DNA from 4 places in the Streptomyces sp. NPDC058620 genome. Region 1 is predicted to be linked to each of the others. Evidence: riboswitches for the same ligand, from Rfam matches in the RefSeq annotation. Region 1 holds a riboswitch; each other region holds the start of a gene.
The links. Region 1 has a riboswitch for cyclic di-AMP ahead of ACFWSK_RS27095 (M23 family metallopeptidase). Riboswitches for the same ligand answer to the same signal wherever they lie in the genome.

Region 1 (5,176 bases):
TCTGCCCGCGTTCCGACTCCAGGTGCTGGCCGGCCCTGTCGGCCCGCGGACTGTCGACCGTCGCACCCGCGCGGTACTTGCCGGTGAGGAAGCCCGAGGCCAGGGCGAAGTACGGGACGGCGGCGAGACCGGCGGCGGCGGCCGTGTCCTGGAGCCCGCCCTCGTAGGTGTCACGTGAGACGAGGTTGTAGTGCGGCTGCAGGGCGACGTAACGGGCCAGGCCCTCGCGCTCGGAGAACTCCAGCGAGGCCCGCAGCCGCTCGGGGCTGATGTTGGACGCGGCGATCTCGCGCACCTTGCCGTCCTTCACCAGCTGGTCGAGGGCGGTGATGATCTCCTCGACGGGGACGGTCTCGTCGTCGAAGTGCGTGTAGTAGAGGTCGATGTGGTCGGTGCCGAGCCGGCGCAGCGATTCCTCGGCCGCGCCCTTGATGGTCGCGCCGGAGAGACCCTTGTACGAGGGGTGGGCGCCGACCTTCGTGGCGACGACGGTCTCGGAGCGGTTGCCGCGCGAGGCGAGCCACTTGCCGACGACGGTCTCCGATTCACCGCCCTCGTTGCCCGGTGCCCAGGCCGAGTAGGAGTCGGCGGTGTCGATGAAGTTGCCGCCTGCCGCGGCGTAGGCGTCCAGTACGGCGAAGGACTGCGCCTCGTCGGCCGTCCAGCCGAAGACGTTGCCGCCGAGGGCGAGGGGGAAGACCTGGAGGCCGGAGGAGCCGAGCGTACGGAGTGAGGTCATGGGTGGTTCAACCCCGTCACCGAACCGCGCTATTCCGTTTCCCGGCACGACCGCGCCCCGAGAAACGGCAAACCGGCAGCCCTGACGTCGGGGGGTGTGCGTCAGGGCTGCCGGGGTTCAGGTGCGTCCGGTTACGGGACGCGGTGTCTCAACTGCCGGACCTCAGAGCGTGAGGCCCTTGCTGCGGAGCCAGCTCATCGGGTCGATGCCCGAGCCGCCCGCGGTGTGGACCTCCAGGTGGAGGTGCACCCCGCTCGAGTTGCCGGTGGAGCCGGCGCGGCCGATGATGTCGCCGGTGTTGACCCTCTGACCCGCGGAGACGTTCAACGAGGACTGGTGGCTGTACGTGACCTCGGTACCGTCGTCGAGCTCGATGACGGTGTGGTAGCCGTACGACGTGTGCCAGCCGGCTGATCTGACGGTCCCGCCGTGTACGGCCTTGATCGGTGCGCCCGCCTGCGTCGCGAAGTCGAGGCCGGTGTGCTGGCCGGAGGACCACATGCTGCCGGCCTGGCCGAACGTCGCGGTGATCGTGTACGAGGAGACCGGCAGGGTGAAGCTGGCGGCCAGCTTGGCGAGCCTCTCGGCCTCCGCCTTGCGCGCGGCGGCCTCTTCGGCCGCCTTCTTCTCGGCGGCGGCCTTGGCCTCGGCCTCGCCCTGCTGGGCCACGGCCTCGGCGGCGGCCTTCTCGGCGGCCGCCCTCTCCTGGGCGGCCCTGGCCTCGGCGTCCGCGCTGGCCTGCTGCTGCTCGGCCTGCTGGAGGATGCGGGTGCGCAGCGCCTCTCCGGCGTCCGTCGTACCCTGCTCGGCCTCGGCGGTGGTGATGCCGGCGGTGGTGAGCGGGGACGACGCGGCCACCGTGGCGGTGTCCTTCGCGTCGGGGCCGTCGGACATCAAAGAGCCGACGCCGGGAAGGGACTTGGCGTCGGGCAGATTGTCCGCGATGGAATCGGGAAGAGATATGGAGACCGGCGGCTTGCCCTGAGCGGTGGCCATGCCGCCCGCACCGACTGCCGCGATGACGCCGACCCCGAGGACGGTGGAACTACGAGCGAGACCGCGCTGCTTGGCTACGCGATGCCTGCCGCGAACGGGACGGATGGACTCCGCAGTGGGGTTCCATTCCTCCCAGGTCCTGTCCTGGGCACCGAGCGTGTCGGTACCGAAGGGTGACGGGGCCTCGGGGGCAGGCTTGTTGGACGCCACGTGGGCGCACTCCTTTCCTTCCTTCTCGCCTACCGGGTTAGCTGACGGGTTCGGAGCAGGAAGGTCTCCTACGGGCCGCTCTGCCTCTCGCGAGACACAGGTGGCTCGATTCACCCCATGTAGGTGGGTCCCCGGTTTCCTTGCGGAATTCAGCGCACGCGCACGGTGCCGCCTCTTACGACGACTGGGACAACCGCGCTGCGTTATCGAACGTTAATAGACAGACGGGTTCTATTCCAAGCTGTTCCGAGTGATCGTTCGTGACTTTGGCCTGGACTTAACGGGATACAACCGGGTGCAATCGGGCGAGTTGAACACCCCTCACCCGTCATTTCATTTCTGACGTTGCGTCAAATGTTATGCGGAGGGCCACGCTTCGGTTACGTACGGTGGCCCCGCTCCACAGCGCCGGTCGCGTCGGACCGCCGACGGCCCGTCAGCCACTGGCTCATTCCGGTCCCCCGGGCCCCCGGCCCACGATCTTCACGGTCCTCCGCCGCTCCGGCTGCCCCTCCGCCGGCCGGCCGACCGCGAGCAGCGCCATGTCGTCCGTGGACCGGCCGCCCGTGTGCAGGCGCACGTCATCGGTGAGCGCGGACAACAGCTCCTCGGGCCCGGGGAAGATCCGCCCCCGCAACCGGGCCGCCGGATCGTAGAAGGCCCCCGCCGCGTCCCGCGCCTCGGAGAGGCCGTCCGTGAACATCAGGAGCGTCGTCCCCGCGGGCAGCGCCCACTCGTCCGACCGGTCCGGCCACACACCCAGATCCATCCCGAGCGGCAGCGCGGGCGAGGCGGACGCGAGCACGTCAAGCTTTCCGTCGGCGTGCAGCAGGATCGGCTCGGGGTGCCCCCTGTTGACGAGCCGCACCAGACCGGCCCCGGGCGGGATCTCGGCCAGCGCGGCCGTGATGAACCCTTCCATCGCGTCGAGCCCGCCGCGGCGCGTCCCGTCCCGCGCCAGCGCCCGCTCCAGGCGCTGCGCCACACCCTCCAGCGAGCGTTCCTGCTCGGCGGCCTCCCGGAACGCCCCGATGACCACCGCCACCGCCCCGACCGCGTCAAGTCCCTTGCCCCGTACGTCCCCGACCACCAACCGCACCCCGTACGGGGTGTCCGCGACGGCGAACAGGTCGCCGCCGACGAACTCGTCCGCCTGGGCCGCCTCGTACCGTGCGGCCACATGGAGCCCGCCGATCCGGTCGGCCGGCCTCGGCAGTACCGCCCGCATGGCGGTCTCCGCGATGACCCGGGCCGACGCCAGCTGCTTGTTGCCCCGCCGGACGACGCCGTTGATGAACAGGGCGAGCAGCCCGGCGGTGGCCACGGTGACCAGTTCGATGATGGGCTCGACCTGGCTGAGCGTGCGGCTGAACAGGCCCAGCAGCGCCATGACGAGGACCGCGGCGACGCCCGTCCGGATCGTGCTGGCCCGCGAGAAGAACGGCGCGGCGATCAGGGGAGCCGCCACGAAGAGGGGGACGGGCGTGAACGTCGGCGGTGTCGTGACGTCGAAGAGCGCCCCGCCCACGATCATCAGCGCGGGCAGCACACGGACGAACCGACGGGCACGGACTCCCCCTGGAGTCACGCCCCGCCCTGTGTCCCGCTTCCCCACCTGTGTTCTCCTGCCCGGGTCCGCCTACGGTTGCGGACGGTACCGCGCCCCACCCAGGCTGACCGGAGCCGCGCCGCGTGGCGACTGCTCATCGGCCAAAGGAGGGAGCGTGCGGAGGCGCTTTCCGCACCCCGGTCACGCACTGTCCACAAGTGCGGGCGGGATCATCACGCCATGTCATCGGCCGAGTGGGCCGTTGTGGGTCCGTCGGACCCGGAAATCGACTCGGGCCCGGCACGCTGTGTGCGTACCGGGCCCGGTCCTTCAGTAGCGGGGACAGGATTTGAACCTGCGACCTCTGGGTTATGAGCCCAGCGAGCTACCGAGCTGCTCCACCCCGCGTCGTGAACACAACTCTACGGCATCCCAGACGTACTCATGACCACTCCTCGCACCGGAGGCCGGTCAGCCCTCTTCAGGAGCGCAGAGGACGGAGATCCGCTGGACGTGGTTGCTGCCGAAACCGCCGCGGTTCCAGCGCTGCACGACGGGCTGGGTGCTGCCCGATGCATCGGTCGCGCGCACGCCGAGCACATGGCTGCCGGGGGTCGCCGTCCAGTGCGCCTGCCAGCCCCGCCATGCCCAGGTGTGCGCGTCGCTCTCCTCCGGCGTGCGGAGTACGGCGTCGCTCCACGCCCGGCAGCCGTCCGTGCTCACCTCGACCCGTACGACGGGGGCGCGCCCGGACCAGGCGCGGCCTTCCAGGAGCACCGCTCCGGGCCGTACGACACGGGTCCGCGACATGAAGTCCGGGAAGCCCGGCGGGATCATCAGCGCCCGGGGAGCGATCCGGGTGACGGGTTCGCCGGGCTCCTCGGCCTCCTGCCGGTAGCGGTAGGCCACCGCCTGCTGGAATCCGGTGAACGGGGTGGCCGTGAGGGTGATCCGGCGCAGCCACTTCACGGATGCCATGCCGTACCAGCCGGGCACCACCAGCCGCACCGGAAAGCCGTGCTGGGGCGGCAGCGGCGCGCCGTTCATGGCGTACGCCACCAGCACCTCCGGGTCGCGTCCCTCGGCCACGTCCAGCGGCAGGCTCCGCCGGTAGTCCTGCTCGACGCCGCGCTCCACTCCGTGGTCGGCGCCGCCGAAGACGGCCTCGACGGCGTCCGCCTCGACGCCCGCATCGGCGAGCAGCAGCCGCAGGGGCACACCGGTCCACTCGGCCGTGCCGACCGCCTCGACCAGCCACGGCTGGCTCACGGGCCTGGGCGAGAGCCCGGCACGGCCGTTGCCCGCGCACTCCATCGTCACCCGGTGCGTGACGGCCGGGAACGACCGCAGGGCCGCCGGGTCCAGCGTGAGCGGGGTCCGGACCCCGCCGTCGACGGAGAGCCGCCAGTCCTCGGCCCGGGCGGCGGGGATGTCGTAGTGGACGAGTACGTAGTGGAGACCGGGCGGCGTGACCTCGTACCGCAGGGCCTCCAGCGGGAGGCCGTGGTTACGGGCCGCGAGCGCCAGCTCCTCCGGGGTGATGCCCTCGGCCGGCCCGGCGAGCCGCCCGGGCGGGCTGATGCCGTCGAGGTGTCCGTCCCCGTCCATGACTTCATGGTCCTCCCGAGTCCGGAGTCCGGCCTTCCGGCACCCGTGGACCGACGGCCCGCACCCCCTTCAGA
Region 2 (5,176 bases), on a different contig from region 1:
TCGCGTCCGCGCCAGGGCACCGAGGAGACGGTGGGCCGGATCGACGCCACGGCCGTGCGTGCCTTCTACGACGCGCACATCCGTCCGTCCACCGCGACGCTGGTCATCGTCGGCGACCTCACCGGGGTCGACGTGGACGCGCTCCTCGCCGACACCGTCGGTGACTGGTCGGGCAACTCCGCCGAGCCCCGCCCGGTCCCGCCCATCACCGCCGACGACCGCGGCCGCGTGGTGATCGTGGACCGTCCCGGCGCTGTGCAGACGCAGCTGCTGATCGGCCGCATCGGCGCCGACCGGCACGACAGTGTCTGGCCGGCCCAGGTCCTCGGCACGTACTGCCTGGGTGGCACCCTCACCTCGCGGCTGGACCGCGTGCTGCGCGAGGAGAAGGGCTACACCTACGGCGTACGCGCCTTCGCGCAGGTAATGCGCTCCACGGCTCCCGGCTCCTCCTCCGGGCGCACCGGGGCGGCGATGCTCGCCATCAGCGGCTCGGTGGACACGGAGTCCACGGGACCGGCGCTGGACGATCTCTGGAAGGTGCTGCGGACCCTGGCGGCCGACGGGCTGACCGACGCCGAGCGCGAGACGGCCGTGCAGAACCTCGTGGGCGTCGCCCCGCTGAAGTTCGAGACGGCGGCCTCCGTGGCGGCCACCCTCGCCGACCAGGTCGAGCAGCACCTCCCGGACGACTTCCAGGCGCAGCTGTACGCGCGCCTGGCCGAGACGGGCACGGTCGAGGCGACGGCCGCCGTGGTCAACGCCTTCCCCGTGGACCGGCTGGTCACGGTGCTCGTCGGTGACGCCTCCCAGATCGCGGACCCCGTCCGCGCCCTGGGTATCGGCGAGGTGTCGGTCGTCAGCGGCTGACGGGCGGTCCGTTCTCCGACGGAGGCGCAAAGAGCACAAAAGGGACCCCGGTGGGCAACTCGCCACCGGGGTCCCTGCTTTTTGTCCGATTTTGATACAAGGGCTCCCCATCTGCCCTGTGGGATGTACGACAAATCAGGCTGTCCGTTTGGTGATTGAAAGTTGCCCCGTTTAGCGTCGGCTCCGCTGTCCGTCATGCGTATGCCGCGTCCGTGGCGCCGGGCAGCCATCGCCGAGTCCCCGTCAGGCGCGAGCCTGGGGAGCCGGGGACCCACGAAGTCCCTGGGGTGAATCGGACGTCTGCGCTCTCAGGGGCGGAGAAGTCCGTAGGAGACCTTCCTGCTCCGAACCCGTCAGCTAACCCGGTAGGCGAGAAGGAAGGAAAGGATCAGCCCCTCCATGGCGTTCACCCGTGCCACCGGGAAGCACCGTGCCCCGAGCCGTCTGACGCGCAAGAGCGCTCAGGTCGCCGGCATCGCGGCTCTGGCCACCACCGGCGTCATCGGCGGGATGGCCTCTCCGGCCCTCGCCGCGGACGAGGCCCGCACCGTCAGCGACACCGGCCTGACCCAGGTCGTCGCCATCGGCGGCACCCTCGCCGACCAGATCGCCGCCCAGGCGAAGGTCCAGGAGCAGCAGGCCGAGGCCGCCGCGAAGGCCAAGGCGAAGGCGGAAGCCAGGGCGAAGGCCAAGGCCGAGGCCGAGCGCGAGGCGAAGGCCCGTGCCGCGGAGGCCCGCGAGGCCGAGGCCCGCGCCGCCCGCGCGGCCGAGCGCGAGCGGCTGAACTCGTTCCACCTGCCGGTCGCCGGCTCCTACGTCACCACCGGCTACAAGTCCGGCGGCTCCCTCTGGTCCTCCGGCAGCCACTCGGGTGTCGACTTCCGCGCCGCTTCCGGCTCCTCCGTCGTCGCCGTCGGCGCCGGTACGGTCGTCGAGGCCGGCTGGGGCGGTGCCTACGGCAACAACATCGTGCTCCGGATGGCGGACGGCACGTACACCCAGTACGGCCACCTCTCCTCGATCGGCGTCTCCGTCGGCCAGGGCGTCACCTCCGGGCAGCAGATAGGCATCTCCGGCTCGACCGGCAACTCCACCGGGCCGCACCTCCACTTCGAGGCCCGGACCACCCCCGAGTACGGCTCCGACATGGACCCTGTCGCGTACCTGCGCGCGCACGGCGTGAACGTCTGACCCACGCGCCGCACCCCCGCACTTCCCGAAGGCCCCGGCTCCCGCCGGGGCCTTCGGCGTATCGCCCGGACGCTGTTCGCCGAAGCCTTCCGTGGCCAGAAGATATACCTGGATTCCACTCTGCCGTCGGAAATTCGGGCTCATTGCAATAGAGTCGCAGAACAGGCGTCGATCGGCCGCGTTTCGCGGGGATTAAGGCGGAGGTTCGGACATGCGCATTCCCGCGCATTCGGTATGCACGGCAATCCGTGACGACATCGTCTCCGGTGTCTTCGATCGCGGCAGCCGCCTCACCGAGGAGTTGCTCGCGCGTCGTTACGGGGTCTCGCGCGTCCCGGTGCGCGAGGCGCTGCGCACGCTGGAGTCCGAGGGCTTCGTCGTCACGCGCCGGCATGCCGGCGCGTGCGTGGCCGAGCCCACCGAGCAGGAGGCCGCCGACCTCCTGGAGGTCCGGATGCTCCTGGAGCCGCTCGGCGCGGCGCGCGCCGCTCAGCGGCGCACCGATGCGCACCTCAAGGTGCTGCGCGGCCTGGTCAGGCTGGGGCAGGAGCGGGTGCGGCGGGGCGAGGGCGAGGATCTGCGCGCACTGGGCGGCTGGTTCCACGAGACGCTCGCGCAGGCTTCGGGCAGCCCCGGGCTGATCGCGCTGCTCACCCAGCTACGGCACAAGATCGCCTGGATGTACGCGGTCGAGCAGCCCGCACGGCCCGCGGAGTCCTGGGCCGAGCACGGTGCGCTCGTGGACGCGGTCGCCCGTGGTGACGCGGACCGGGCCAGGGCGCTGGCCGTCCAGCACGCCGAGCGGGCGATCGCGGCCCATCGGCTGCGCCGCCCGGACCGGCCGGGGCGAAGCCCCCTGCCGCCCCGGGTGAGCACTTCGCAACATGTCGTAAACATCGCGGGCGTCCGACATTAACAATTGCGCCGTATACAAAGAAGGTAATTCAGCGGGGCTTTCTTTGTGCTGCTCGAATTCGAGCCCGCCGGTGCGTTTCCGGAAACGGAGAAGTCGCGGCATCCGCAGAGGGATGCCGCGACTTCGTCGCAGAATTGATTCCGGTCGGATTCGACTGGGATCAGACCGTCTCCGGAAGCTCCTCGAGCCCCTCGGCGACCAGCTTGGCCAGGCGGTCCAGAGCGGCTTCGGCGTTGTCCGCCTCGGACGCGAGCACGATCTCCTCGCCGCCGGTGGCGCCCAGGCCGAGAACCGCGAGCATCGACGCCGCGTTCACCGGGTTGCCGTCGGCCCTGGCGATCGTCACAGGGACGCCGGAGGCCGTGGCGGCACGGACGAAGATGGAAGCGGGGCGGGCGTGCAGGCCCTCGGCCCAACCGACGTTGACGCGGCGCTCAGCCATGGTTCTGCCCTTCACGAATCAATGGTTGTCTAGACCAGTCTCTCATGCAGTGCGCACTGCTGTGCCCGGTCCCGGGCCCAGTCGCTGCGGCCGGTCGAGCACCCTCAGACTGCCCCGGCCCCGATCCCTCCGCGACCGGTGCGTCAGCCGTAGGCTTTGCCCATGCAGCCCACGCCGGAGCAGAGTCCGCATCACGCGTACCCCGACCACTGGGAAGCGGACGTGGTGCTCCGCGACGGTGGCACCGCGCGCATCAGACCGATCACCACCGACGACGCCGAGCGGCTGGTCAGCTTCTACGAGCAGGTCTCCGACGAGTCGAAGTACTACCGCTTCTTCGCTCCCTATCCGCGTCTCTCCGCCAAGGACGTGCACCGCTTCACCCATCACGACTACGTCGACCGGGTCGGTCTCGCCGTCACGACCGGCGGCGAGTTCATCGCCACCGTGCGCTACGACCGCATCGACGAGCGGGGACGCCCCGCCACCGCCCCCGCCGACGAGGCCGAGGTCGCCTTCCTCGTCCAGGACGCCCACCAGGGCCGCGGGGTGGCCTCCGCGCTCCTCGAACACATCGCCGCGGTCGCCCGCGAGAGGGGCATCCGCCGCTTCGCCGCCGAGGTACTGCCCGCGAACAACAAGATGATCAAGGTGTTCCGGGATGCCGGCTACACCCAGCGGCGCAGCTTCGAGGACGGCTCCGTCCACCTCACGCTCGACCTCGAACCGACCGCCGAGTCCCTCGCGGTCCAGCGCGGCCGCGAGCAGCGCGCCGAGTCGCGGTCGGTGCAGCGGCTCCTCGCCCCCGGCTCCGTCGCCGTCGTCGGCACCGGCCGCACCCCCGGCGGGGTCGGCCGCACCGTGCTGCGCAACCTCCTCGGTTCCGGCTACACCGGACGTACGTACGCCGTGAACCGGGCCTTCGACGCAGGTACGACCGAGATCGACGGCGTTCCCACGCACCGGTCCGTCGGCGAGATCGACGAGCAGGTCGACCTCGCGGTCCTCGCCGTGCCCGCGGACCGGGTGCCCGAGGCCGTCGCCGACTGCGGTGAGCACGGCGTCCGGGGCCTCGTCGTCCTCTCCGCCGGGTACGCCGAACAGGGCGCCGAAGGGCGGGAGCGGCAGCGCGAACTCGTCCGCCAGGCACGCTCGTACGGCATGCGGATCATCGGCCCGAACGCCTTCGGCATCATCAACACCTCCGAAGCGGTCCGGCTGAACGCCTCCCTCGCCCCCGAGTCGCCCGCCCGCGGCCGCATCGGGCTCTTCACCCAGTCGGGCGCGATCGGCATCGCGCTGCTCGCCGGCCTCCACCGGCGCGGCGCCGGCCTGTCCACGTTCATCTCGGCGGGCAACCGGGCCGATGTCTCGGGGAACGACTTCCTCCAGTACTGGTACGAGGACCAGGACACCGATGTCGCCCTCCTCTACCTCGAATCGCTGGGCAACCCGCGCAAGTTCACCCGCCTCGCACGGCGGACCGCGGCCGTGAAGCCCGTCGTCGTGGTGAAGGGCGCCCGGCACAGCGGTACCAACCCGCCCGGCCACGCCGTGCCCGTGAGCCGCATTCCCGACGCCACGGTCTCCGCGCTGATGCGGCAGGCGGGCGTGATCCGCGTCGACACGGTGACGGAGATGGTCGACGCGGGTCTGCTCCTCGCCGGCCAGCCGCTCCCGGCCGGCCCCCGGGTCGCGATCCTCGGGAACTCGGAGTCGCTGGGCCTGCTCACGTACGACGCCTGCCTCGCTGAGGG
Region 3 (5,176 bases), on a different contig from region 1:
GCCGGGCGTAGACCCGGGCGGCGTGCCCTCCGCCGACCCGTCGGACTCGCTGCTGCCGTCCGGCACTCCGTCGGACGACGCGAAGGACGAAACGAACAAGCAGGACAAGGTCGATAAGTCCGGCGAGTCCGGCGAGTCCGGCGAGTCGGACGCAGCGGTCGAGTCCGACAAGAACGGCGTGACCGGTGAGGCGGCCGATTCCGAGGGCTCGGGCGCGACGGCGCCGCCCTCCACCACGCCGTCTCCCGAGGCGTCCGACGCTCCGGCCGTCGCGGACCGGAGCGGCGGCAAGCACCGCGGCACGCCGGCCCCCGAGGCGACTCCGGACGCGGACCGGGACAGCGCGCGTGACTCCGGCCGGCACGCCTCGCGCGGTGACGGCCAGGCGCGCGACACGGGTGCGGCGCTCCCTGACGAGGGCTACACCGTCCGGCCCGGCGACAACCTCTGGGCGATTGCTGACGCACAGAAGGTTCCCGGCGGCTGGACCGAGCTGTACGAGGCCAACAAGAACGAGCTCGGCTCCGACCCGGACCTCATCCTTCCCGGCCAGAACCTCGATCTGGGGCTGACGGACGCCACGGATGGCTCCAAGCGCAACTGATCCAATTCGGGAAAACGCCCTAAAATCGAGGGCAGTTCAGGGGCCTATGTCCACTTATACGTAAGTGAGACATGGGTCTCTTTGCTTCAACTGTCGCGTCGCGTCCGGGTGGTGCGTCCACGCCCCCTCCGACCTGCGAAAACGTTCATCCATCCGGGGCAAGTAAGGGACGAATGGCCGGTATGTCCCTCTTTGAATGTCGGGGTTGCCTATGTTTACGGTCGGAACCGCTCGCACCGCGGGCCCCGTCGACCGTCACGCCGAATCCTGCCGTCGGTCGAAGGGAACAGACGCGTAAAGCGCCGTAGGCAGGAGCGGGGGACCCAGGTAAGCGCCGGGCCCGATCGTCGGGAGACGACTCAGGACCGGCTTGGGGTGAAGTCGCGCGCTAGGACGTGCGACCGGGCAACTCACTTGGCCCGAACCCGACAGCTCACCTCGTAGGCGTCGGTGAGGAGAAGCTCCATGCTGTTTTCCAGCAAGGCCAAGCACCGCCGCCCGTCCAAGGCCGCCCGTGTCGTCACGCTCGCCGGTGTCGCCGGTGCCGCCGTCGCCGTCCCGCTGATGGGTGCGACCGGCGCCTCCGCCGCCTCCGTCGCCACGTGGGACGCCGTCGCCCAGTGCGAGTCCGGTGGCAACTGGTCCATCAACACCGGCAACGGCTACTACGGCGGTCTGCAGTTCTCGCAGTCCAGCTGGGCCGCCGCCGGCGGTACGCAGTACGCGTCCCGCGCCGACCTGGCCACCAAGTCGCAGCAGATCGCCACCGCCGAGAAGCTCCTCGACATGCAGGGCCCGGGTGCCTGGGCCTGTGCCGGCGCCGGCAACCTGACCAACGACGGTGTGGACCCGGGTGTCGACACCGGCTCCGCGCAGGCCGGCGGCGACGAGCAGCCGCAGCAGCAGGCCCCCGAGCGTGCGGCCGAGCAGCCCACCACGCGCAGCGAGCAGCGCACCGCCCCGAAGGCCGAGGCGCCGAAGACCGTCACCACCCCGACCGGCGAGAAGGTCGAGAAGGGTGACGGCGAGTACAAGGTGAAGACCGGCGACACCCTCGGCAAGATCGCCGCGAAGCACGACGTCAAGGGCGGCTGGGAGAAGCTGTTCAAGCTGAACGACGACATCGTCAAGGACGCCGACCTGATCTTCCCGGGCCAGCAGCTCCACCTGACGAAGTAGTACCTGGGACTCTCCTCCCCCCCCGGGAGGGTGTCCGGCGGCATCCCTCCCGCTCTGCTCCCCGACCCGGTGCGCTCTCCCCCGTGCGCGCCGGGTCGGGGTCATTCCGGCCGCGGGCGTACCGCCGAACGGGTCCGGCTCGCACGGTCCCGGGAGCGCTGATCGTTCAAGTGTTGTAGTTACTGGTCAGTAGATTTCTGGACCTTTGCCCGTTAATGCATGCCCTTGGGTCCTTTTTCGTCCCAGGGGACGGGCGCCCGGCTGGCCGATGGGGCCCGGCCGGATAGGCTCATGCCGCAAGGCCACAGTGACCACAGTGACCCTGCACAACCAGTGTCATATCCCAGAAGGAGATGCCTCGTGCCGTCCATCGACGTCGTCGTAGCCAGGGAAATCCTCGACTCCCGGGGCAACCCCACGGTCGAGGTCGAGGTTGGCCTCGACGACGGCAGCACGGGACGTGCTGCTGTTCCGTCCGGCGCCTCCACCGGTGCGTTCGAGGCCATCGAGCTTCGCGACGGAGACCCCAACCGCTACATGGGCAAGGGCGTGGAGAAGGCCGTCCTCGCCGTCATCGAGCAGATCGGCCCGGAGCTCGTCGGGTACGACGCCACCGAGCAGCGCCTCATCGACCAGGCGATGTTCGACCTGGACGCCACCGAGAACAAGGGCTCGCTCGGCGCCAACGCCATCCTCGGCGTTTCGCTCGCCGTGGCGCACGCCGCCTCCGAGGCGTCCGACCTGCCGCTCTTCCGCTACCTCGGCGGCCCGAACGCGCACCTGCTGCCCGTTCCGATGATGAACATCCTGAACGGCGGCTCGCACGCCGACTCCAACGTGGACATCCAGGAGTTCATGATCGCGCCGATCGGTGCGGAGTCCTTCTCCGAGGCCCTGCGCTGGGGTGCGGAGGTCTACCACACGCTGAAGAAGGTCCTGAAGACCAAGGGCCTGTCCACCGGTCTCGGTGACGAGGGCGGCTTCGCCCCGAACCTGGAGTCCAACCGCGCCGCCCTGGACCTCATCGTCGAAGCCATCAAGGAAGCCGGTTACGTCCCGGGCCGCGACATCGGCCTCGCGCTCGACGTCGCCGCGTCCGAGTTCTACAAGGACGGCTCGTACGAGTTCGAGGGCAAGTCCCGCTCGGCCGCCGAGATGACCGAGTACTACGAGGAGCTCGTCTCCGCGTACCCGCTCATCTCCATCGAGGACCCGCTGTACGAGGACGACTGGGCCGGCTGGAAGGTCATCACCGAGAAGCTCGGCTCCAAGGTGCAGATCGTCGGTGACGACCTCTTCGTCACCAACCCGGAGCGCCTGGCCCGCGGCATCGAGGAGGGCTCCGCGAACGCCCTGCTCGTGAAGGTCAACCAGATCGGTTCGCTGACCGAGACCCTGGACGCCGTCGAGATGGCCCAGCGCAACGGCTTCAAGTGCATGATGTCGCACCGCTCCGGTGAGACCGAGGACGTCACGATCGCCGACCTCGCCGTCGCCGTGAACTGCGGTCAGATCAAGACCGGCGCCCCGGCCCGCTCGGACCGCGTCGCCAAGTACAACCAGCTGCTGCGCATCGAGGAGATCCTCGACGACGCCGCGGTGTACGCGGGCCGTTCGGCGTTCCCGCGCTTCAAGGGCTGATCACCGGCTCCCGGGGCTGACCACCGGCCCTTCGCGGGCCGAAGTCACCAGCCTCCGTCCGTCCCCGCACTCGGTCCCGTACCGTGTGCGGGGACCGACGTGTGTAATGGGGAGGCGTGAGAGATGGCCGGGAAGGACCGCGACCGGTTCTCCACCGCGACCAGGCTGCGACTGCTCGGTGAGCAGACCGCGGCCCGCGTCTACCGGTCCCAGAACCGGCGCCAGGCCCGCCGCTCCCGGCTCACCGGCCGCGCCGCGTTCCTCGCCCTGGTCGTCTGCTCCCTCGTGGTCGCGCTCGCGTACCCGGTGCGGCAGTACGTCTCCCAGCGCGAGGAGATCGCCGACCAGGAGCGCCTGTCGCAGGACGCACGCCGGCGGACCGAGGAACTGCGCGACGAGAAGGCGCGGCTGAAGGACGACGCGTACATCCGGCGGCTGGCCCGCGAGCACCTTCACTACGTACTCCCGGGGGAGACCGGTTTCACCGTGATCGATCCCGACGCGGCCGAGGACCGCCGCGGGGAGCCGGGCACGACGGACCGCGCCTGGCACTCGAACCTCTGGGACGGCGTGGACACCGCCGACCGCGACTGACCGGCAGCACGCGACCGACCCGCACCACCCGCGCCACCCGCATCATTTGAGAAGCACCTTCGAGCAGAACCAAGGCAGGCATGGAAACCCCCCCTCCGCAGACCGAATCCACCACGCCCACCGACGCGGACATCGCCGCGTTCGAGCAGCAGCTCGGGCGCCCGCCGCGCGGGCTGCGCGCCATCGCGCACCGCTGCCCGTGCGGCAACCCGGACGTGGTCGAGACGCAGCCCCGTCTGGAGGACGGCACGCCGTTCCCGACGACCTTCTATCTGACCTGTCCGCGTGCCGCTTCCGCGATCGGCACGCTGGAGGCGAACGGGGTCATGAAGGACATGACCGAGCGTCTGCAGTCGGACCCGGAGCTCGCCGCCGCGTACCGCGCGGCGCACGAGGACTACATCGCACGCCGCGACGCCATCGAGGTGCTGGAGGGCTTCCCGAGCGCGGGCGGCATGCCGGACCGCGTGAAGTGCCTGCACGTCCTGGTCGGCCACTCGCTGGCGGCCGGGCCCGGGGTGAACCCGCTGGGCGACGAGGCGATCGCGATGCTTCCGCAGTGGTGGGCGAAGGGGCCGTGCGTCTCGCCGTGCGGCGCCGAAGGAGCCTGACCTCCCGCACCGCAGGGGCTCCGCCCCGGACCCCGGCCCGTTCGAAGGCGTCTCTTCAGCGCCTCCGGCGATCGAGGGGCTGGGGTCCGGGGCGGAGCCCGTAACCAAGACCACAGGAGCCCGTATGACCCGCGTTGCCGCCATCGACTGCGGTACCAACTCCATCCGCCTCCTCGTCGCCGACGCCGACCCCGACACGGGTGAACTCACCGAGCTGGACCGCCGGATGCAGATCGTGCGCCTCGGCCAGGGTGTCGACCGGACCGGGCGGCTGGACCCCGAGGCGCTGGAGCGTACGTTCGGGGCCTGCCGCGAGTACGCCGCGGTGATCAAGGAGCTGGGGGCCGAGCGGCTTCGCTTCGTCGCCACCTCGGCCTCGCGCGACGCGGAGAACAGCGACGAGTTCGTCCGGGGCGTCCTGGACATCCTGGGCGTCGAGCCCGAGGTCATCACCGGCGACCAGGAGGCGCAGCTCTCCTTCGACGGCGCCACCAAGGAGCTGACCGGCAGCGACCACCTGGCGAAGCCGTATCTCGTCGTGGACATC
Region 4 (5,176 bases), on a different contig from region 1:
CGTACGACGACTTCTCCTCGGAGCTGGAGCGCTTCGCGGCGCGTGGCTGGCTGGCCGGGCCGGCCGGCCGCGGTCCGCTCCGCCTCTCCCCGGAGGGACTGGCGCATTCGGACGCGCTGGGCCCGGAGCTGTTCTCCCCCGCTGTACGGGCCGCGATGGCCGCGTACGAAGTGAAGTGAGCCTGCCATGGACCTGACGATCCTCTACCGGGGCCCGCTGGCCTCGTGCGACTACGCCTGTCCGTACTGCCCGTTCGCCAAGCGGCGCGACACTCCCGGGCAACTGCGCGGCGACCGCGCCGCCCTGGAGCGCTTCACCGCGTGGGCGGCGGATCAGACGGGCGACCGGCTTTCGGTGCTCTTCACGCCGTGGGGCGAGGGGCTGGTCCGCTCCTGGTACCGCCGGGCGCTGGTCGAACTCTCGCGGCTGCCGCACATCGGCCGGGTCGCGATCCAGACCAATCTCAGCTGCCGCACCAGCTGGCTGGCGGACGCCGATCTCGCCAAGGTGGCGCTGTGGTGCACGTACCACCCGGGTCAGACTCCGTACGACCGGTTCCTCGGCACGTGCCGTGACCTGGCGGAGCTCGGTGTCCGTCACAGCGTCGGGATCGTCGGACTCGACGATCACCTCGATGAGGCACGGCGGCTGCGGGCGGCGCTGCCCGACGAGGTCTACCTCTGGGTCAATGCCGCCGAGGGGCACACGTACACGGACGAGGAGGCGGACCGCTGGACGGCCCTGGACCCCCTGTTCCCCTACAGCCGGCACCCCCACACCTCGGCCGGGCTGCCCTGCCGGACCGGTGAGTCGGTCATCTCGGTGGACGGCGACGGCACCGTGCGGCGATGCCATTTCGTCCGTGCGGAGCTCGGCAACCTCTACGACGGGAGCTACCGCCGGGCCCTGGGCCCGCGCGGCTGTCCCCTCGCCGTCTGCGACTGCCATATCGGCTATGTGCACCTGGAGACGCTGCCGCTGTACGACGTCTTCGCGGGCGGCGTGCTGGAGCGGATACCGTCCCCGGGCGCTCTCCCCCTCCCGGAGCGTGCCCTAGAGCGGCAGTAGGTCCGGGCGCTTGGCCTCGACGTGGTCGCCGGACGATTCACCGCGCAGCCGTCGCCCGATCCAGGGGACCAGGTACTCGCGGGCCCAGTGGATGTCGTCTCGCCGGTCGTCGAACGGGCGGCGCAGGGCCTGCGGCGGCCATGCCTGGTCGGGGTCGGCCGGCACGTCGAGGCCGAGGACCTGGGCGGCGCGGAGCGCGACCCTGATGTGTCCCTCGGGTGACAGATGCAGCCGGTCGTTGTCCCAGGCCCGGCGGTCCTGCACGGGCCGCAGCGACCACAGGTCGAGGACCGGGCAGTCGTAGCGGTCGGCGATGGAGCGCACATGGGCGGTGTAGGTGGCGATCTTGCCCCGGAGGTGCCGCAGCACCGGCATGTGACGGGGGTCGAAGCCGGTGGTGACCATGACGGTGCCGACCGCACCGGTCAGTTCGGCGACGGCGCGCTCGAAGCGCTCGGCCACGTCGTCGGGGTCGCTTCCCGGCCGGAGGATGTCGTTGCCGCCCGCGCAGAAGGTCACGAGGTCGGGTGCCAGCTCCTTGGCCCGCGGGACCTGTTCCTCGACGATCTGGTCGAGGAGCCGCCCGCGCACGGCGAGATTGGCGTACCGGAAACGGCCGTGCCGTGGCGCGATGACAGCTGTCTCCTCGTAGGTGACCGCGAGCTGATCCGCCAGCAGCACCGCGAAACGGTCCGCCCAGCCGACAAAGGTCCCGCCGGGGCCGGGGTCGCCGACGCCTTCGGTGAAGCTGTCGCCAATCGCCGCGTACGAACCTATGACGCTCTTGACGCCCATGACGCCCTGGACACCGCGCTGATTGAGTTTCGAATCGTCTGCCACAAGCCCTTATCCTGCACCTGCGAATGTGACCTACGCGACCGTAATACGGGGTTGACGGGTGGTGAGATAGACCACCCGGTCAGTTTTTGGTAAAGCCGGAATAAGTGGCGGCCCTCGCGGCACCGGTGAGAACGCGAGGAAGGGCGGTGCGCCGCCGCGCACCGCCCTTCCTCACTGCCGCTCGTCTCAGAGGGAGACGCCGTGCTGACGCAGGTACGAGATCGGGTCGACGTCCGAGCCGTAGCTCGGGCCGGTGCGGACCTCGAAGTGGAGGTGCGGACCGCTCGAGTTGCCGGTGGAACCGGAGAGACCGATCTGCTGGCCGCCGGTGACGGTCTCGCCGACCGACACGTTCAGCGAGGTCTGGTGGGCGTACTGGGAGTACATGCCGTCCTCGTGCTTGATGACGACCTCGTTGCCGTACGAACCGCTCCAGCCGGCCGACACCACGGTGCCGGGGCCGATGGCCCGGACGCTGGTGCCGGAGGCGGCCTGGAAGTCCGCACCCGTGTGGTAACCGCTGGACCACATGGAGCCGGAGGCGCGGTACGGCGTGGTGACGGTGGCGTCGGCCACGGGGGCCGCCCAGCCGGAGTCGGTGCTCTCCGAGGCAGCGGTGGAGGTGCTGGCGTTCGTCGAGGTGACCGACTCGGCGGAGGAGGAGGCCGAGTTGGCGGAGGTGTCCGCCTTCGGGGCCGCGGCCTTGGACGGGGCGGCCTTGGGGGCCGCGGCCTTCGGCGCGGCCGCCTTGGGGGCTGCGGCCTTCGAAGGAGCGGCCCCGGCGGAGCCGGACGCCTTGGCGCCGAGCGTGAGTTCGGTGCCGGGGAAGATCAGGCTCGGGTCGTCGCCGACGACCTCACGGTTGTCCTTGTACAGCTTCTCCCAGCCACCCTTGATCTTCTGCTCGGCGGCGATCTTCGACAGATAGTCGCCGGAGACCACGGAGTAGGTCTTCGGGGCGGCCTTGGACACTGCGGCGGGCGCGGTGTGCGCCGCGGCGACCGAGGCGGCCGTGGACTTGGCGGACGGCGCGGCCTGCTCCGCGGCGTGCGCTCCGGTGGCACCGATCAGCGGAAGGGCGAGGACGGCGCCACCGGTCCCGGCGGCGAAGATGCCACGGACGATCGGGCTGGACTTCGTACGACGGTGCTTACCCTTTGCGGGCATGGGGAATTCCTCTCCGGCGCCTACGAGGTGAGCTGTCGGGTTCGGGCTGGAGATGCCCGGTCGCGCTGGCGCGACTTCACCCCGAGCCGTTCCGGATTCCTCCGGAACGGCGGCTTACCTGGGTCCCCCGCTCCTGCCACGCGTGAGTGGGTGCGGATTCCGGGCGGCGGCAGGATTAGGCGGTCCGTCCGGATTGACGGTGACCGTAAGCGAGTAAGGACGGCCGGAACAAGCCGCGTCCGAAGCACCGGAATGCGCGATTCAATTCCGGCGCGGATTTGCGGTCACACTCCGTGGATTACGGATCTTGTCATTCCGTGCGGTACGCGGAATTCCCGCAGGGCGGGCCGCCACACACCGTCACGGATATGATCCCGCTCACCAGCCGACCGCCATCTCCCCCATAAGTAGGGCATGTTCCGCTAAATGCATCAATACGGACACGCGTTGGTCACCGTGTACGACGGAGCCTCAGCACCCTCGCGTCCAGACACCGCGTCCGCGAAAACCCACCGCGCGCCCCTGACCCCGACGAGCAGCCAGGTCCGACCCTTGCCGCCTGACTCGATCACGCCGCCCCACAGATCCACACAGTTCCGCACATCATCGACCGTGGGCGCCGCACGAGGAACGGTGCCGCACGGAACGGCAGCCTCCGGGGCAAGATGATTGCCTGGGGAATCAATGTCGTATCGTCACGACCGTGCCCTCGTCGGCGAGCAGCGCCGACACCAGACACTCCAGGAGCCACTGTGACGCAGCAGCTGCCGCAGGTCCCGCCGACGCACACCGAGCTGACCGGTGTACGCAACTTCCGTGACGTCGGGGGCCTGCCGACCACGGACGGCCGCCGGGTGCGGTTCGGCCGGCTCTACCGCAGCGGTCACCTGGCGCAGGCCACGGAGCAGGACACGGCGTTCCTCGACGGACTGGGCCTGCACACGATCTTCGACTTCCGCAACGCCGCCGACCACAAGCTCGACGGCCACGACGTGGAGCTGACAGGCGTACGCAACGTCAACATTCCGCTCTCCGACCCGGCCGACGGCGCCGAGTTCTGGCGGCTGGTCCGCGACGGCAACATCGAGCAGCTGCGCTCGATCCTCGCGGACGGCAAGGGGGCGGACCGCATGATCGCCTCGTACCGCTCGATCATCAAGGACCGCACAGGCGAGCACAGCCAGGTGCTGCACGCGCTGGCCGAGGACAGTGTCCCCGCCCTGATGCACTGCGCCGCGGGCAAGGACCGTGCGGGGCTGTCCATAGCGGTGTCACTGCTCGCCGTCGGCGTGGAGCGCGAGGCCATCGAGGCGGACTACCTGATGTCCAACGACGCCCACCGCCGGTACAAGGTGAAGCGCAGCGACACCTCCGCGGTCGGTATGTCCGACGAGGTCATGGAGCTCCTGAACCCGCTCTTCGGTGCGCGCGCCGAATACCTGGCGGCGGCCTTCAGCACCATCGAGGAGACCTGGGGCGGCACTGAGCGCTACCTCACCGAGGGGCTGAAGCTGTCCCCCGAGACCCGTGAGCGGCTGCGGGAGCGCCTCACCGAGGAGGCGTGACCAGCTCCTCGGCGTCAGCCCTTGCCGGCCACCTCGAACAGCAGATAGAGGAAGGCCGCGAAGACGTGCCCGGCGACCAGGTAGGCGACGAGCCTGATCACCACACCGCGCGGGAACTTGCGTTCCTGCGCCTCGTAGCCCTTCCGGGACCTCGGGCTGAGCGGATCGTAGTGCTCTGAATCGGACATGACAGTCCTTCCTTCGGTGTCGGGTGTCAGCGGCGGTGGAGGCCGCTGCCCAGACAGAGTTCGGCCGCCGGACTCTGCAGCAGCGTGTGGACGAAGAGCAGCTCCGCGCCGTCGCGGTCGGCGGCGGCGATCCGGTGCGGGGTGAGCGAGTCGAAGTGCGCGCTGTCTCCGGGTTCGAGGTCGTGCACGCTCTCGCCGAGACCGACCCTCAGCCGGCCCTCCAGCACGTACAGCCATTCCTCGCCGGGGTGGACGCGCACGAGATCGCCCTGGGCGCCGTACGGGACGCGGACGCGGAGCGCCTGCATGGCCCGGCCGGAGCCGCCGGCCCGGCGGTACATCCAGCCG

Region 2: another riboswitch for cyclic di-AMP. It lies ahead of ACFWSK_RS24970 (M23 family metallopeptidase); the one in region 1 lies ahead of ACFWSK_RS27095 (M23 family metallopeptidase).
Region 3: another riboswitch for cyclic di-AMP. It lies ahead of ACFWSK_RS12380 (transglycosylase family protein); the one in region 1 lies ahead of ACFWSK_RS27095 (M23 family metallopeptidase).
Region 4: another riboswitch for cyclic di-AMP. It lies ahead of ACFWSK_RS05840 (peptidoglycan DD-metalloendopeptidase family protein); the one in region 1 lies ahead of ACFWSK_RS27095 (M23 family metallopeptidase).

Annotation. Positions count from the first base shown of each region.
Region 1 is NZ_JBHXQO010000037.1:18,206-23,381, forward strand. Features, by position in the region: gene ACFWSK_RS27090 (aldo/keto reductase) at 1-739, opposite strand, end outside; gene ACFWSK_RS27095 (M23 family metallopeptidase) at 902-1,945, opposite strand; cyclic di-AMP (ydaO/yuaA leader) riboswitch at 1,957-2,110, opposite strand; gene ACFWSK_RS27100 (PP2C family protein-serine/threonine phosphatase) at 2,394-3,479, opposite strand; tRNA gene ACFWSK_RS27105 (tRNA-Met) at 3,829-3,902, opposite strand; gene ACFWSK_RS27110 (sulfite oxidase) at 3,966-5,102, opposite strand.
Region 2 is NZ_JBHXQO010000031.1:42,121-47,296, reverse strand. Features, by position in the region: gene ACFWSK_RS24975 (M16 family metallopeptidase) at 1-870, shown strand, start outside; cyclic di-AMP (ydaO/yuaA leader) riboswitch at 1,091-1,257, shown strand; gene ACFWSK_RS24970 (M23 family metallopeptidase) at 1,270-2,061, shown strand; gene ACFWSK_RS24965 (GntR family transcriptional regulator) at 2,273-2,977, shown strand; gene ACFWSK_RS24960 (HPr family phosphocarrier protein) at 3,138-3,419, opposite strand; gene ACFWSK_RS24955 (GNAT family N-acetyltransferase) at 3,582-5,176, shown strand, end outside.
Region 3 is NZ_JBHXQO010000009.1:123,578-128,753, forward strand. Features, by position in the region: gene ACFWSK_RS12375 (transglycosylase family protein) at 1-604, shown strand, start outside; cyclic di-AMP (ydaO/yuaA leader) riboswitch at 895-1,066, shown strand; gene ACFWSK_RS12380 (transglycosylase family protein) at 1,070-1,783, shown strand; gene eno (phosphopyruvate hydratase) at 2,144-3,424, shown strand; gene ACFWSK_RS12390 (septum formation initiator family protein) at 3,548-4,018, shown strand; gene ACFWSK_RS12395 (DUF501 domain-containing protein) at 4,099-4,629, shown strand; gene ACFWSK_RS12400 (exopolyphosphatase) at 4,754-5,176, shown strand, end outside.
Region 4 is NZ_JBHXQO010000003.1:230,312-235,487, forward strand. Features, by position in the region: gene ACFWSK_RS05825 (STM4012 family radical SAM protein) at 1-179, shown strand, start outside; gene ACFWSK_RS05830 (STM4011 family radical SAM protein) at 187-1,068, shown strand; gene ACFWSK_RS05835 (SGNH/GDSL hydrolase family protein) at 1,054-1,908, opposite strand; gene ACFWSK_RS05840 (peptidoglycan DD-metalloendopeptidase family protein) at 2,095-3,075, opposite strand; cyclic di-AMP (ydaO/yuaA leader) riboswitch at 3,080-3,238, opposite strand; gene ACFWSK_RS05845 (tyrosine-protein phosphatase) at 3,828-4,640, shown strand; gene ACFWSK_RS05850 (DUF6126 family protein) at 4,655-4,828, opposite strand; gene ACFWSK_RS05855 (helix-turn-helix domain-containing protein) at 4,855-5,176, opposite strand, start outside.